DNA from 3 places in the Halomonas sp. XH26 genome. Region 1 is predicted to be linked to each of the others. Evidence: riboswitches for the same ligand, from Rfam matches in the RefSeq annotation. Region 1 holds a riboswitch; each other region holds the start of a gene.
The links. A riboswitch is a leader RNA that binds a small molecule or an ion and turns the genes downstream of it on or off. The one in region 1 is predicted to bind thiamine pyrophosphate.
Positions count from the first base shown of each region.

Region 1 (3,279 bases):
TTCATCGGTCACGTGGCGTAGCCGAAACAGCAAGTGGGCCATATTAGTCGCCCATGGCTGCCATGCGGTCTGCCTGAATCACTTCGATCCAGTAGCCATCTGCATCTTTGACAAAGATAACGTCTTTCATCTTGCCCTGGTCCGCGCGCTTGATGAACGTCACCTCATGCTCATCAAACCATGCTTGAGCAGCTTCTAAGTCAGGCACACTAAAGCAGATATGACCAAACCCTTGAGGCTCAGCGTTACCGTCATGATAGGCAAAGTCCTGCTGATCTTCTGTGCCCCAATTATGCGTCAACTCCAGCAAGCCTTTCTGACTGAAGGTCCAGGCAGTGCGTGCTTGAGTATCTTCTGGCACGTTATCGCTGCTTTCGAGATTGGCTAGGAAGTAGAGCGAAAACTGCATCTCTTCGAAATCCAATCGGCGTAGCACCTGCATTCCAAAAACCTTAGAGTAGAACGCTAGCGCACGTTCGGGATCCTTCACCCGCAGCATGGTGTGATTTAAGCGAAACCCTTGGGTTTGCGGCGCTACGGGCGCGACTCCGGAATGTTGTTCGCCTTGAAAACTCATTTTGCTCTCCTGTCGCTAATGCTGATCATTGAATCCATTGAGCCTCACTTACCGCTTACCATGGGGGCTTTAGAGCCATAATACCAGCCCTTACAAGCATGTAGGATTCACTAACGCAGTGTCACATTAAGCACACTGGCAATACTAAACAAAACCCCTACACTTATTATTCATAAACTTTACAAAAAGCAGTTCCCGCAACATGAGCGATGCCCCACCTTTGAGGCGCCCACAGGAGTTTTCCATGACCGCGATTGATATGCCCCTCGGTGACCACATAACGTTAAAGCAGTTAGCCCATGCCATACACAATGGCTTTTCACCGATTGTGGAAGTTGAATCAATGGATGGTATCTATAAGGTTCGCTTCCATCACGCGAACGGTGTTTCTGATTTAACCAGTGCTGAGGGGCATGTCAGCACGTTTTTGGGCACCGGTGAGATTCGCGACACCCTTGGACAGCTGGGCCTCACTCATGGCGTGCTTACGTTTGCCGACCAGTGTGGCGATGAAATGATTGGTGTTGAGGGTAAGGCGATAACGCCTGATGAGATGCTCACCTACGGAACACGCATCTCGTTTCGTTGATATTTGCTCATAGCGCTGCCCAGGCTTTACAGATTGATCTAAGCCAAGGATAGTACCATCACGACAGGGGCGCCCTTGCTTAACGGGCTGAGAAGCACCCTTTGAACCTGAACCGGATAACACCGGCGTAGGGAGTCGTGGTGCAACTGCATCACCTCCCAGCCGGGAGGATATTATGCCTTCACGCCCACTCGGCGATTATCTCCGCGATCTGCGCGCTGCCACACCGCTGGTACATTGCATTACCAACTATGTGGCGATGAATAGCACCGCTAACTTGCTATTGGCGACAGGTGCTTCCCCCGCCATGCTGCATGCTCAAGAAGAAGTGGCGGAGTTCACGGCTATTTCTGGCGCGCTGTCCATTAATATTGGCACCCTCTCTTCCCCTTGGGCTGACGCCATGGCAGTCGCCGCGCGCACTGCTCATGAAAACCATATTCCGTGGGTGCTTGACCCTGTGGCTGTTGGTGCTACCACATTTCGCCTGCGTGTTTGCGAGACGCTGCTGGCTTATCAGCCTAGCGTTATTCGTGGCAACGCCTCAGAAATTCAGGCACTTAACGGACTCGCCAGCCAAGGGCGTGGAGTCGATGCGACTGCTAGCACCCAAGAAGCTACAACCGCAGCCATTGCGTTAGCACAGCAACATCGCTGCGTGGTGGCGGTCACTGGCGAGAGCGATTTCATCACCGATGGCACGGATCATTATCGGCTTAAAGGTGGGCACGCACTCATGCCTCGCGTGACTACCTTGGGCTGCGGATTGAGTGCGCTGGTGGCAAGCTTTGTGGCCGCAAGCCGCGAGCAGCCGCTGGAGGCCAGCTTGGCCGCCTTGGCGTGTTTCAGCATCGCTGGAAGCCGTGCAGGCGAGCAGGCTCAAGGCCCTGGCAGTTTCCAGGTGGCGCTATTGGATGCGCTGTATCAATTATCCCCTGACGACCTTTCGACTCTTGCTCAATGGGAGGCGGTGCATGCCGTTTGATCTTTCACTCTATTTAGTCACCGATGCTGGTCTGTGCGCTGGCATGGGTCTGGAAAAAACCGTTGAAGCTGCTGTGCAGGGCGGCATTACCATGGTGCAGCTACGCGATAAACACGCTAGTGACGAGCACATGATCGCCCAGGCCAAACGTCTCAAAGCGATGTTGGCTGGCAGTGGTGTCCCTCTGATCATTAATGATCGCCTGAACGTGGCGTTCGCCAGCCAAGCGGATGGCTTACATGTCGGGCAAAGCGACACAGCTGTTCAAGCAGCGCGAGCCACTCTTGGCCAACACGCCATTATCGGGCTTTCGATTAACACCCTAGCCCAACTTCAGGAGGCACCTGTCGAATTGCTCAATTACGTCGGTTTAGGGCCCGTGTTTGCAACTGGCAGTAAACAAGACCACGCCCAGCCAATTGGCTTTGATGGGCTGGCACGGCTTGCCAATGCTTGCCAACTTCCCAGTGTCGCGATTGGCGGACTAAAAGCTGAACACATGGCTCAAGTGAAAGCCGCTGGGGCAAACGGTGTTGCGGTTATTTCTGCTATTTGTGGTCAGCCAGACCCCCGCCTGGCTGCACAGGCATTCCACGCGCAATGACCCAGCTCGACCATATCGCGGCGTTTGTAAAGGTCGCTGAGCTGGGTAGCTATACCCGCGCGGCCGAGGCGCTAGACCTTTCTCGCACGCGGGTATCTCGCCAAGTGATGGCGCTTGAAGAGGCATTGGGTGCTCGGCTTATTCAGCGCACCACCCGGCGGCTGCACCTCACTGAAGCGGGAGAACGCTATCTCGTTCGTGCGCAAAGCATTCTGATCGCTTTGGACGAGGCAGCGGCAGAAATCGGCAGTGGCACCAGTACGGTGAGCGGGCAGTTGCGCATCAATGGCCCGATGAGCTTCGGCACACGCTATCTTTCACCGCTGGTTGCACAGTTTATGCAAACGCACCCTGGGCTTGAGGTGCGTTTGGATCTAAACGACCGCCGCGTTGATTTGCTGGAAGAGGGCTACGATGTCGCCATTCGTATTGGCAACCTGCCCGACTCTAGCTTAGTGGCGCGACGGCTCACCCAGTGCCGGATGCTGTTTTGCGCATCACCTGATTACCTCGCCCAGTATGGC
Region 1 covers NZ_CP071889.1:254,403-257,681, reverse strand. Annotated here, with positions in the region: partial or broken gene J4377_RS01240 (DUF6164 family protein) at 1-42, opposite strand, end outside; gene gloA (lactoylglutathione lyase) at 44-577, opposite strand; gene J4377_RS01230 (hypothetical protein) at 822-1,166, shown strand; TPP riboswitch at 1,222-1,317, shown strand; gene thiM (hydroxyethylthiazole kinase) at 1,342-2,151, shown strand; gene thiE (thiamine phosphate synthase) at 2,141-2,755, shown strand; gene J4377_RS01215 (LysR family transcriptional regulator) at 2,752-3,279, shown strand, end outside.

Region 2 (3,279 bases), 1.5 Mb from region 1:
CGCGATAAGCGGGGCTTTTAACGTTTCGGATCAAGTATCCTGAAATAACGGCAGACTTCTTTTTAGGAGCTGGCCGATAGGGCCAAGCTGACTGGCGTGCATAACGAGAATGGTGGGAGCGGCAGTTGGCGTTTTTGCGTTGTGAGGAACTATGTGAGGAACTAGCAGCGCAAATTCACCTTCTTCGAGATGAAATTCATGCAGCTCACGCAAGCCATCGGGTGTTTCGCACTGAGAGCAGCGGTAGTTATCATCTTCGCCATAAACTAAGCGATGATACATTTTGAAGAGCGTATAAATGGCTAAACCGCCTTTCAAAGCAGGCCAGCGGGCAGGTGTGCTGCGCAGCTTGTCAGAAACGATGATGCCATCGGCTTCTGCGCTGGCGAATACGCTAGCTAGTGGTGCTGAGAGGAGCGACGTGCTAGCGCTTAACGACGTCTCGTGTTCTTGAGGGTTCGAGGAGACCTCGTTAACCACTCGGTGGAAATCATCTAAAGAGGCAAGCGGGAAGTCCTTGTGCTTTAGATCACTTGGCTCGAAGCCGCCGTTTTCCCAGCCATGGATAACTCGGAGGGTGGCACGCGCGTGATGCATAGGCAGGGCAAGAAGGGTGTGCAGCATTACCCGGATATGAAGCTGACGCTCATCGGTGTCGTTTTTAAATGCGCAATAAGGGTCGGCAAAAAGAGTATGCAAGCGCCCAGGCGTATGCTCTTTGGCTTCGGAATAATGCATTTTGGTGTCCCTGTTAATTGCCGTTTGATGTATTTACTGCACGGCTTATAGGTCATTGAATAGTTGAGAGTATGGACAGCGTTAGCCGCGATTGAAAGTCACTTTGTTTAGTGTTTTGTTACCGAATCGCGTTATCCAACAACATAATTGTTTAATCAAAACAAAAATTTAAAGCTCAATCAGGAAGTGAGGTGTAACGATGACTAATCGACTTAGCCGTTTCCGTGTACCAGAAACGCTGGATGAACTGCCTGACGATATTCGTGATGCAATATTAAAAGTGCAAAGCAAGGCGGGATTTGTGCCCAATGTATTCTTAATGCTGGCGCATCGCCCTGAGGAGTTCCGCGCTTTTTTTGCTTATCACGATGCTTTGATGGAGCGTGAATCCGACACGCTGACTAAAGCTGAGAAAGAGATGATTGTTGTGGCTACCAGTGCTCGCAATCGTTGCCTCTATTGTGTTGTTGCCCATGGCGCGCTATTGAGAATTTATAGTAAAAACCCTTTAGTCGCTGACAATGTCGCTATCAATCATCTGGCGGCAGGGCTAAGCGAACGCCATCGAGTAATGCTGGACTTTGCATTGCACTGCGGGATTGAGGTTGGGGAGTTCTCTGCCGCGTGGCAAACAACATTAGAGAAAGTAGGTTTTACGCTAGAGGACTGTTGGGATATTGGCGCCATTGCTGCTTTTTTCGGCATGTCGAATCGGTTAGTGACCATGACGGGTACGCCCCCCAATGAGGAGTTTTATTTGATGGGACGCCTACCGCGTTAGTAGGATAAAGACGCACATCTAGGCGTGACTCGCGGATAAATTTTACTAACGCCCAGCCTTTACTAACGAGCCGCTTTCGCCGAGGATAGCGTCTCCATTCACTGTCGCCAGGGGAGCCCGCAGCTGTTGGGCTGAGAATGCGCACTGCGCAGACCCTGGAACCTGATCCGGTTCATACCGGCGGAGGAAGTGCGACATGCCTTACCTAACGTCAGCCGTACTTGGTGCGGCGCTATTCTGTTTTGCTTTTCTGGGCCTGCGTGCACGTCATGTGCAGGGGTCGCTTGATGACTATGTCACAGCACGAAACTCGCAAACCGCTTCCACACTTGGATTCTCCTTTTTAGCCTCGGGAATGGGCGCCTGGATTCTGTTTGCGCCGCCTGAAATTGGTGCCTTTGTTGGTCCTTTAGCGTTGGCAGGCTATGCCATTGGCTCTGCGCTGCCGTTTATCGTGTTGGGGTTGTACGGACCAAAAATTCGTCGTGCATTGCCAGAAGGCAGAAGCATCGCCGAATTCGCCCACGCTTGTTACGGCAAGGGGGTGCGTCATTGGGTGCTACTGGTATCCGTAGCCTACATGGGCTGTTTTTTAGCAGCGGAACTGACGGCGATAGGTGCTATTACCGCGCTGCTTTCCGATGTACCACCTGCACTAGTGATTATTGGCGTTGCGCTCACTACCTTGGTGTATACGGTGATTGGTGGGTTGCGCGCAAGTCTCGCAACGGATCGCTGGCAGGCATGGCTTTTACTAGCCCTGTTATTAGCCGTAGGTAGCGTTGCGATTTGGCGGCTACCAACCATGCCGAATGACGCAGTCATGCCCTCTATTCCTATTGCAAGTGCGCTCAGTGTTGCCCTGACGCTCGTGATTGCGGTGACCGCCGCCAATCTTTTTCACCAGGGCTATTGGCAGCGTGTATGGGCTGCCCAGGATGACCAGAGCTTAGGTCGTGGCGCTTGGCTAGGCGGCGGTCTGACCGTACTGGTTGTGATGGTGATCGGCGGTGTCGGCATCATGGCCGCCATGAGCGGTGTTGCTTTGGGAGAACCACCTATTCCTTTCTTTGCGCTGTTAACAGATGCGCCTGCCTGGGTGGCATTACCTGCATTGGTGTTGGCAGTCACGCTAGTGACCTCAAGTGTCGATACGCTGCAAAACGGTATAGCGTCTCTGATAGTTGGGCGTGGCGGTGAACAACATGCAGCATCTTTAACGACCGCACGTTGGATAACGGTCGCAATGATGGTGCCGGTGGTATTTATTGCCCTGCAAGGACTGTCAGTGCTGCGACTCTTTTTGATAGCAGACCTACTTTGCGCTGCCATCGTGGTGCCTGTGCTGCTCGGCCTATGGCAACGTATGACGCCAATGGCGGCGATTGGTGGCGGCATGGCTGGGTTAGTAGGGGCAATACTACCGGGATGGCTAAGCCAGGGAAGCATCGCAGCTGGCATCATGGCGGCTACCTTTCCAGGCAGTATCCCAACGTTGGGGCCTTTTCTAGGGGCGTTGCTGGCGTCTATTGTCGTCAGCGTTACAATGGCATATCTGCCTAATCGACGAAGCGTTAGGCCGTAACGTTAAGCCGTGAGCCAACTTAACAGGGACGATCATGATTCGCAGCCTACTAACGACGTCAGAAGGCGATGTGCGCGAAGGCGATGAACGCCTAATCGATGACTGGCAAGCAATGCCCGGCAGCCACCTATGGATAGACATGAAAGGTGAGCCTGAGGAGCGCGAACGCCAGCTA
Region 2 covers NZ_CP071889.1:2,833,594-2,836,872, reverse strand. Annotated here, with positions in the region: gene J4377_RS12985 (hypothetical protein) at 31-738, opposite strand; gene J4377_RS12980 (peroxidase-related enzyme) at 938-1,519, shown strand; TPP riboswitch at 1,619-1,726, shown strand; gene J4377_RS12975 (sodium:solute symporter) at 1,716-3,104, shown strand; gene corA (magnesium/cobalt transporter CorA) at 3,139-3,279, shown strand, end outside.
Region 2: it holds a riboswitch for thiamine pyrophosphate, as region 1 does, so the genes downstream of both, J4377_RS12975 (sodium:solute symporter) here and thiM (hydroxyethylthiazole kinase) in region 1, are expected to answer to the same signal.

Region 3 (3,279 bases), 760 kb from region 1:
TTGCCGTTAATCTTCACCAGGAAGTTACGGCCAATAATCATCGGCTCGGATTCTGGGTGGTTGATATTGTTGGGGATGATCGCGCGGCCACGGGCGACTTCGTCGCGCACAAATTCCGGCGTGATCTCTTCCGGCAATTTTGCACCAAAGCTCTGGCCAGGGTGCTGGTGGCCAAGAATACGCTCCACTTCAGCGGTGCCTAACGTTTGGCGGCGCTGGTTCTCGCGGATGGCAATAAATTCCATTTCAGGAGTAATAATGCCCTGGCGCGCATAGTGCAGTTGGGTGACATTCTTACCTGGTTTTGCTCGGCGCGGGGTGCGCGTTAAATCAAAACGCAACTGAGCAAGCGTTGGGTCGTTAGCGCGGCGATTGCCGTACTCACTGGTGGGGCCGTCAAGGAACTCAGTATCGTTGCGCTCTTCAATCCAGGCGCGGCGCAGGGCGGGTAGGCCTTTGCGTAAATCGTTGTTGGCGGCTGGGTCGGTGTAAGGGCCAGAGGTGTCGTACACCAGCAGCGGCGGGTTCTCTTCATCAATGCTGCTGGTTTTAGTGGGCGATAGAGTGATTTCCCGAAACGGCACGCGGATATCGGGTCGTGAGCCTTCAACGTACACCTTGCGCGAGGCGGGCAGCGGTTGAATGGCGGCGGCATCGACTTGGGCGGTTTCTGCTAAAAAATGGCTGGTTCTACTTGTTACGGTCTCAGTTTTTGAGGTCTTAGCTTTTAAAGTTTTAGTTTCTAAAGTCTTCGTCATGACGGTCGTCTTCCTTCGTTGTTGATTATGGTTGTTGTGTTGGCTTAATGGGTGAGACTTTTGTCTGTTAGATCGCTGTCTATCAGATCTAGACCCATCTGCCAGAAGTCGATTTCCAGACGCGTAGCGTCGCGGAAGATCTTGCTCAGCTCGGCAAAGCGGGCGGGGGTAACATCGGCCAGGCGGGCGTTGAGCCATTCAAGCTCAGCCTGCATGGCGGCCTGAAACTCCTCGCTTTCGTACATCGCTATCCAAGCATCAAAAGGGTTTTGGCTGCCGCGTAGGGTAGAAGGCTGAGCGTTCAGCCAGTTGGCAATTTCTCCGTAGCCCACTAGGCAAGGGGCCAGCGCTACATGTAAATCGAGCAGGTCGCCGCGATTGCCGGTGTCTAATACGTAGCGGGTATACGCCAAGGTGGCTCTGGCTTCGGGAAGCTCCGCCAGCTCTTGCTCGGAAATCCCCCACTCCTGGCAAAAGCCAACGTGCAGGCCCAGCTCCACATCCACAATGGCTTTTAAACCTTCATGGGCTTGGCGCAGGTCAGCCAGCGTAGGGCTTTTATAGGCGGCCAACGCGTAGGCGCGGGCGAAGTGAATCAAAAACAGGTAATCCTGTTTCAAATAGTGGCGAAACGATGCTTCTGGTAGCGCGGCGGTACCCAACTGGCGGACAAAATCGTGCTCAATATAGGCGCGCCAGTCGTCATGGCAGGCATTAGTAAGATCAGCAAAGCGGTAGCCCATGGTGCCTCCGGTAGTGATGATCCGGAAGGTGGGCGGTTGAGATCGAGGGAATGGCGCAGAAGGTGGCGTGAAGCTAAGCCGAGGCCATCGCTTGATCCCTACGCCGGTACCCGCGCGCTCGTCATAGGAGCAGCGCATTAGCCGGATCAGGTTCAGCGGGACCAGCGCTTTGGCAGTATCAAGTGGATACGCCCTGCGCCATCTCAGCCGGATTCACCGGCACCCCGTCAAGCAGTTAGTGCCAAGCAGTCTAGGAGGAGGAGAGAAGAGATGCAAGGGGCACACGCAAGCACGCGAATTTCGGATAGACTGCCAAAATTGGCTTTGCTCTCTTGGGAATCAATAGGGTAGAGTCAAATTGAGCGGCTACAAAACCCCAATGAATGTGCCGTCGCGTTTATTGGGGGTTTGTAGCGAGGCGTATAATCACTGTTATATGCTGAAAACAGGAAATAGAAAGTGAAAGCAAACGAAACAAAAGTAGAAGACTTTTTATCTTCAAATAAAACCCAATTTGTAATTCCTGTTTATCAGAGAAATTACGATTGGTCGACAAGTCAATGCAAACAACTTTTTGACGACATTTTGGAAGTTGGAACAAGTTGCAAAATGAATGCTCACTTTATTGGTAGCGTTGTTTATGTTCACGATGATGTTTACACGTCTTCACGAATCAAGGAGTTAACCGTAATAGACGGTCAACAAAGATTGACCACATTGACATTAATATATTTGGCTCTTTATCGTTTGGCAATTGAAATTGGAGACAAAGGACTTGAGGCAGAAATTACTGAAACCTATCTGACTAACAAGTTTGCACCCGAAGAAGAAAAGCTAAAACTTCGACCAACTGAAAATAACGACAAAGCCATAAAATACCTTTTGAGAAGTGATAAGGACGAAGAATTTAGCGACTTCTCAAAAGTGATAGACAATTTCAACTACTTCAATAGTCGGATAACTGAAGAAAATTTGGAGTTCGTATTGAAAGGACTTGCAAAACTGATGTTTGTTGAAATCTCGCTCGACCGAGAGAAAGACGACCCACAAAGAATTTTTGAGAGTTTAAACTCGACAGGTCTTGAGTTATCACAAGCAGACTTGATTAGAAACTATATTTTAATGGGTCTTAATCGCAGAGAGCAAAATAAGATTTATAACAATTATTGGGAGATCATTGAGAAACTTGCAAAAGATGAAACCTTGAATACAAGCAAAGTTTCTGATTTTATAAGAGATTATTTGACTTTAGTAAACAACAAAATTCCGAATAAAAGCAAAGTTTATTTGGAGTTTAAAGCAAAGTTTCCAACAACTGATTTACAAGAATTAGAAGCCAATCTTTCGCCAATAAAATCGCTTGTTAAGTTTTACAATAAACTTCTCAATCCAAAGAACGAGACGGACAAAGAAATAAGATTACAGCTTGAATATATAAACAGACTTGAAATAAATGTGGCTTATCCCTTTTTAATGAAAGTCTATGAAGACTATTCAGAAAACGTAATTGACAAAGCCACATTTATAAAAGTTATGGATTTCATACAATCCTTTGCTTGGAGAAGATTTATTGTTGGTTTGCCAACAAACGCACTGAATAAAATATTTATGACGCTTTACGAAAAAGTGGATAAAAACGATTATTTGTTGACCTTGCAAAAATGGCTACTTAAAAGACCGGGCTCACAACGTTTTCCAAAAAACAAGGAAGTTATTGAAAGCCTTAAACTAAAAGATGTTTACAACATAAAATCAAAAAACAGAACTTACCTACTTGA
Region 3 covers NZ_CP071889.1:1,016,398-1,019,676, forward strand. Annotated here, with positions in the region: gene thiC (phosphomethylpyrimidine synthase ThiC) at 1-758, opposite strand, end outside; gene tenA (thiaminase II) at 803-1,501, opposite strand; TPP riboswitch at 1,580-1,738, opposite strand; gene J4377_RS04670 (DUF262 domain-containing protein) at 1,961-3,279, shown strand, end outside.
Region 3: it holds a riboswitch for thiamine pyrophosphate, as region 1 does, so the genes downstream of both, tenA (thiaminase II) here and thiM (hydroxyethylthiazole kinase) in region 1, are expected to answer to the same signal.